Regions from separate parts of the Lysinibacillus sp. LK3 genome, predicted to be linked through region 2. Evidence: a T-box and tRNA genes for the amino acid it is inferred to sense, from the RefSeq annotation. Region 2 holds a T-box; the other holds one or more tRNA genes.
What was found. The T-box of region 2 lies ahead of ileS (isoleucine--tRNA ligase). A T-box ahead of a tRNA ligase gene usually reads a tRNA of that ligase, here a tRNA-Ile.

Region 1: it encodes a tRNA-Ile, which carries the amino acid that the T-box ahead of ileS (isoleucine--tRNA ligase) is inferred to sense. The anticodon was not compared.

The regions. Positions count from the first base shown of each region.
Region 1 covers NZ_LDUJ01000011.1:71,531-74,784, forward strand. Annotated here, with positions in the region: gene VK91_RS06850 (hypothetical protein) at 1-16, opposite strand, end outside; gene VK91_RS06855 (nitric oxide synthase oxygenase) at 66-1,112, opposite strand; tRNA gene VK91_RS06860 (tRNA-Glu) at 1,682-1,753, opposite strand; tRNA gene VK91_RS06865 (tRNA-Asn) at 1,755-1,831, opposite strand; tRNA gene VK91_RS06870 (tRNA-Ile) at 1,838-1,911, opposite strand; tRNA gene VK91_RS06875 (tRNA-Gly) at 1,916-1,989, opposite strand; tRNA gene VK91_RS06880 (tRNA-Phe) at 1,995-2,070, opposite strand; tRNA gene VK91_RS06885 (tRNA-Ser) at 2,077-2,169, opposite strand; tRNA gene VK91_RS06890 (tRNA-Ala) at 2,183-2,258, opposite strand; tRNA gene VK91_RS06895 (tRNA-Pro) at 2,274-2,350, opposite strand; tRNA gene VK91_RS06900 (tRNA-Arg) at 2,366-2,442, opposite strand; tRNA gene VK91_RS06905 (tRNA-Lys) at 2,461-2,533, opposite strand; tRNA gene VK91_RS06910 (tRNA-Gln) at 2,547-2,621, opposite strand; tRNA gene VK91_RS06915 (tRNA-His) at 2,631-2,706, opposite strand; tRNA gene VK91_RS06920 (tRNA-Trp) at 2,755-2,828, opposite strand; tRNA gene VK91_RS06925 (tRNA-Tyr) at 2,833-2,916, opposite strand; tRNA gene VK91_RS06930 (tRNA-Thr) at 2,924-2,999, opposite strand; tRNA gene VK91_RS06935 (tRNA-Asp) at 3,008-3,083, opposite strand; tRNA gene VK91_RS06940 (tRNA-Val) at 3,088-3,163, opposite strand; rRNA gene rrf (5S ribosomal RNA) at 3,175-3,254, opposite strand, start outside.
Region 2 covers NZ_LDUJ01000016.1:87,692-90,945, forward strand. Annotated here, with positions in the region: gene ileS (isoleucine--tRNA ligase) at 1-2,090, opposite strand, end outside; T-box leader at 2,152-2,390, opposite strand; gene VK91_RS12365 (DUF3221 domain-containing protein) at 2,583-3,254, opposite strand, start outside.

The DNA.
Region 1 (3,254 bases), on a different contig from region 2:
TTTGCTGATCTAACATAGTAAGCCCTCTCTCATCAAAAGTATCGAAAGTAAACAATTCTTTTACACTAATAGCATGGTTTTTGATAAAAATAATTTGGTGTATGATAAATATTTACATAGGGTTTATGGAATATATGAGTTGTGGCAGGGGAAAGTGGTGGGATTAACCATGTCCAGTTGCCTGTAACTTCTCTTCCTGTTGATTTTTCTGCCTCCTCAAACAATTTAAACTGCTGAGCTGCTGTATGATGATCAACAATGCTCACACCATCTTCTTTAAATGAGTGAAGAACAGCAATATTAAGTTCTACTAAAGCACGATCACGCCAAAGAGACGATTGTTTGGTTGTATCAAGATTAAAAATCTCTGCAATTGCAGGTAACATATTATAACGATCATGATCTGCTAAATTTCGTGCGCCAATCTCTGTTCCCATATACCAGCCGTTAAATGGAGCTGCTTGAAAATCAATTCCAGCCATTTGAAAACGCATACTCGAAATAATAGGTACGGCATACCACTTCATTCCTAATTTTTCCACATCGTTTGACTCTGGATGACGGATTGAGACCTCTACTATATTTTCTTCAGGAATTACAAACATTTGAGGAGCACGATTATCTACCTGTATAACGAGTGGTAGTACATCAAAATCAGTTCCTTTACCTCTCCATCCTAACGACTCACACACTTTTGTAAATTTAATGGACTGTGAATCTCCAATAATGCCTGCATCTGTTTCATAGCCTGCATAACGAATTAGTTGATGATTCCAAATCCGTACTCTATCTGAAGCAAACACTGTTATAGTTGGACGAATTTTCCCATGATTTGTCGCATAATCAATATGTTCTAGTAATTTTTGAAAAATAGCCTTTTCATCTAAAACATCACGTGCATCTACCACATGCAGTGACTGCCAAAACAGACGTCCAATACACTTATTGCTATTTCGCCATGCCACACGTGCGCCAAAAACTAGCTCCTCTGTTGTTGGGTGATATTTACCTGCATCCTTAACTGCCTGTAATCTATTCTTTAACCAAAGTTCTGATTCATTTTGTTCTGTCTGATATAGACTTAAAAATTGCTGTATCTCCTGTATATTCATATCGATTCCTCCACTTATCCTCATATTAGAGGAACAAAACAACAAGCACCATGAAAATAGTAATTGAAAAAACATACATATTTTATATATGAAATAGTTTGTTCATATTTACTCTATAGACTCTCTTTCTTAAGAGAATGTAAGGGAGAAAGATTTTAATTATTATAAAAAGGCTACAGTAGTCATGTAGCCTTTTTCAGGGGGTTGTAGAACAAAGAAATCAATAGAATTTTTGTAAATGTGAAAAAGCTATACGTTCTGGGCTACTTACTTGCTGCTGTTGCTTCGCTTTCGCATAGAGCAGAACCAGTTTCACAAATTCTCTGGCCAGGATTTCGCCTGTATCGCTATACTAGAGAAGTCAAGCAGCCTTCACAAAAGTATTGACCATGGAAGTGTACGTGGTAAGTGAAACGGCTTATAGGAGCCCATAGTAAGATGCTAGGGGAATTAAATTCAGTCCCTCACCTTGCAAATAGGTCTTTTTCTGCTATTGCATTATCTTTTATCGTTTAAAGAACAGGAGAATAGAAAAAAGCATGTAACACACATCTGTGCTACATGCTTGATGACCCGTACGGGATTCGAACCCGTGTTACCGCCGTGAAAGGGCGGTGTCTTAACCACTTGACCAACGGGCCGTGGCTCCGAAGGCAGGACTCGAACCTGCGACAACCTGATTAACAGTCAGGTGCTACTACCAACTGAGCTACTTCGGAATAATATGGGCCTAAATGGACTCGAACCATCGACCTCACGCTTATCAGGCGTGCGCTCTAACCAGCTGAGCTATAGGCCCATTTTGGAGCGGGTGATGAGAATCGAACTCACGACATCAGCTTGGAAGGCTGAGGTTTTACCATTAAACTACACCCGCAATAATGGTGGGTCAGGACGGAATCGAACCGCCGACACTTAGAGCTTCAATCTAATGCTCTACCAACTGAGCTACTGACCCGAAAAATGGAGGAGGTAGAGGGATTCGAACCCCCGCGCGGTGTTACCCGCCTGTCGGTTTTCAAGACCGATCCCTTCAGCCAGACTTGGGTATACCTCCAAAAATATTACAATGGTGGAGCCTAGCGGGATCGAACCGCTGACCTCCTGCGTGCAAGGCAGGCGCTCTCCCAGCTGAGCTAAGGCCCCATTTATCATGAAAGATGGTCGGAATGACAGGATTCGAACCTACGACCCCTTGGTCCCAAACCAAGTGCTCTACCAAGCTGAGCTACATTCCGTAAACATGATTTTATTGGCGCGCCCGACAGGAGTCGAACCCATAACCTTCTGATCCGTAGTCAGACGCTCTATCCAATTGAGCTACGGGCGCATGTTAATTAAAAAATGATGAGCCATGAAGGACTCGAACCTTCGACCCTCTGATTAAAAGTCAGATGCTCTACCAACTGAGCTAATGGCTCGTGAAATTAAAAATGGCTGGGGTACTAGGATTCGAACCTAGGCATGACGGAATCAAAATCCGTTGCCTTACCGCTTGGCTATACCCCAATTTTAAAATGGGGCGACTGATGGGAATCGAACCCACGAATGTCGGAACCACAATCCGATGCGTTAACCACTTCGCCACAATCGCCACTATATAGATTATATTAGCTGTATTATGAACGAGTACCTCAATACCTGGCAGGGGCAGTAGGAATCGAACCCACACCAAAGGTTTTGGAGACCTCTATTCTACCGTTGAACTATGCCCCTAAAATGGTGGAGGGGGACGGATTCGAACCGCCGAACCCTAAGGAGCGGATTTACAGTCCGCCGCGTTTAGCCACTTCGCTACCCCTCCAAGGGAATGGTGCCGGCGATAGGAGTCGAACCCACGACCTACTGATTACAAGTCAGTTGCTCTACCAACTGAGCTACACCGGCAATAATAATGGCGGTCCCGACCGGGATCGAACCGGCGATCTCCTGCGTGACAGGCAGGCATGTTAACCGCTACACCACGGGACCAAAATGGTGGAGGATGACGGGCTCGAACCGCCGACCCCCTGCTTGTAAGGCAGGTGCTCTCCCAGCTGAGCTAATCCTCCACAAAAAATAAGCGAAGCGACGTCCTACTCTCACAGGGGGAAGCCCCCAACTACCATCGGCGCTAAAGAGCTTAACTTCCGTGTTCGGTAT
Region 2 (3,254 bases):
AATTGATAATCATCCATAGAGGTTGTGACAAGCTGGATAGTGTGATGTAAGCGGGACAATATCCAATGATCTAGCTGTGAACGTGTACCTGTATTTGTAGCATCATACGTAAAGTTATCGATTTGGGCATACATGTCATAAAATTTAAACGTATTGTCGAGTGTATCCACCAGCTTAGATTTCGCATCTAAGACAATTTTCTTCGAAAAACGCTTTGGATTCCATGGTGAGCTATCAACTAAAAATGCCCAACGTAGAGCATCTGCTCCATACTCCTGGATTAACTCAACAGGCTCTAATGCATTGCCTTTACTTTTGGACATCTTCTGTCCATGCTCATCGAGTACATGCCCTAACGATAGCACATTTTTATAAGGTGGTTTTCCTGTAAACAAGGTCGATACTGCTAATAAGCTATAGAAAAATCCTCGCGTTTGGTCGATGCCCTCAATGACCACATCTGCTGGAAACTGATGATGAAAGTTCGCTTTGTCTTCAAAAGGATAATGCTGTTGGGCAAATGGCATCGAGCCACTGTCAAACCAAACATCGATAACTTCAGGCGTACGTTTCATGTCGCCCTGGCAGACAGGACAGGTACAGACAATGTCATCTATAAATGGCTTATGGAGCTCTAATTGTTCTTTGACAGCTCCTTTGGCTAATTGTTGTAGCGCTGCAACACTGTTAGGTGCCTCCTCATGATTGCAATCCTGACAAATCCACACATTGAGTGGTGTTCCCCAATAACGATTACGACTAATATTCCAATCCACTAAGTTTTCTAGGAAGTTGCCAAATCGTCCATCCTTAATATGGGTAGGGTGCCATGTCACCTGCTGATTATTTTGTAAAAGCTGCTCTTTTAATGCCGACATTTTGATAAACCAGCTATCTGTTGCATAGTACAATAATGGTGAATCACAGCGCCAGCAATGCGGATAGCTATGCTCATATTTTTCTTTAGTAAATAAAAGCTCTTTTGCTGCAAGCATTTTAATGATATCGACATCACAATCTTTCACAAATCGTCCAACAAGCTCAGGTACCGCTTCTGTATAACAGCCTTTAAGATCAACTACATTGACAAAGGACAAGCCATGTTGCTGCACCGTTTTATAATCGTCCTCTCCATAAGCAGGTGCTATGTGTACAATTCCTGTTCCACTATGCTCTGTCACATAATCTGCCATGACAATGATATGCCCTTTATCGACGGTTACATAGGAAAATGGTGATAGATAGGAAACACCTGCAAACTCCTGTCCGTCATGCTCACTTAATATTTCTACAGGCTCTGAAAAAACCTTTGATACCAACGATTTGGCTAGTATATAGATGCTGTTTGCATGCCTTACACGGACATATCGAAGAGCAGGATTCATAGCCAAGGCTACATTGGCTGGTAATGTCCAAGGCGTCGTTGTCCAGCCTAAGATATATTCGTCTCGATCCTCTAGCTTAAACATTGCAGTAACGGATAAATCCTTAACATCCTTATAGCCCTGTGCCACCTCATGAGAGCTTAAGGAAGTTTGACAGCTAGGGCAATAAGGTGAAACGCGATGTCCTTTGTATAACAGTTTTTCCTTGTGAACATGGCTTAAAATATGCCACACAGATTCAATATAGTCATTACTTAATGTTAGGTAAGGATCATCCATGTCAAGCCAGTAGCCAAGCTGCTCTGTAAAAGTACGCCATTTTTGCTCATAGGTAAAAACGCTCTTCTTACATGCTTGAATAAATTGCTCCACCCCATAGTTCTCAATCTCCTGCTTTCCTGAGATTCCTAATGCCTTTTCTACCCCTAATTCCACAGGCAACCCATGTGTATCCCAACCTGCTTTGCGTTCAACTAAATAGCCTTGCATTGTTTTATAACGTGCCACCACATCTTTTATGGTTCTACCAAATGCATGGCCAACATGTGGTAAACCATTCGCTGTTGGGGGTCCCTCATAAAATACAAAGGGCTGCTGTTCAGCACGATTACTTACGGATTTTGCAAAGGTCCCTTCTTGCGCCCATAATGTACGAATCCTTGTTTCTCGTTCAACCGTTGTTTCTTTCTTTTGTTCTTTCTGCATATTAGTTCCTCCTATACAAGCAAATTTGTATAAAAGGCATACAAAAAACCCCGTCCCAAGGAAAAGGGACGGGGTTAACCGCGAATACCACCCTAATTCTATTGACACGATAGCCAATAGCACTCAGCAACGTACAATCATACGTGTTCTTTTTAACGGTAGACACCCGGATTAGCTTACTCCATTCAGCTAATCTTCTCAGAGAGGATTTTCATGTAACACCTGCACACCGACTTCCACCAAATGTCGGCTCTCTGTAGAACAAAGTAAAACACTACTCTTTCTCATCAACGAATTTGTATGCTTTTATTGTCCTTCATCTTAGCAAATTACCAATTGTCTGTCAACGGTGGACAATCTTAAAAAATTTCGTTGAGACAAGTGGCAATACTTTGATGGAGATCAGCATATTGTGGCTGTTGAATGGTTTGAATCAAAAAGCTCTTCAGCAATGTTTTACTATTGAATAGCACAAGAATGTCTAGCTTCTTGTTAGTGAGATTCCTTTACTATTTTCATTTCTACGATATCCTTATAATCAATGAATGGCTGAGCGTCATCGTTCCCAATCGACTGTCTATACTGTACTTCTACTCGATCACCAACTGATAGTGTTTGCGGGACATCCACTAGAGGAAACCATGTACCATTACTATGTTTTTGCACTAATTCATCGACAGATTTTTGCCCAACCTCGCTAGCCAAGACGCCTGAGACAACTAAAAATTCATGTTCCTTGATCGCTAAGACCGTTCCACTTCTGATGAGCTTCATTTGGCTGTCCTTTTCTGGGATTTTATATTTTTCTCGTAAGGCGGCAATGTCTTTATGATAATGTTGTTCTAAATAATTCATGGCTTCTTGCTCGACAAGCCATGTACGAATGGGATTACTTACATCCTTATAATCGGCTTGGCTTGCCTCCCATAATAAGTCAAATGTAGCCATTTTATAGGCAATTGGCTTGCCATAGTTCTCTATAAACCCTTCGTTTGTGACTTGCAACATTTGCAGAAGCTTATCATAAGTTGGCCGAGTATCATCCTCATAGCTCCACTCTTCCATGAACTGTTCGAGTGCCTTATCTACTTGCTCTTGTGTAGGTACTAGTTTTTTCGATTGCGCATAAGCAAAGGTCGATTCAAAATATAAAAAGTTATCAAA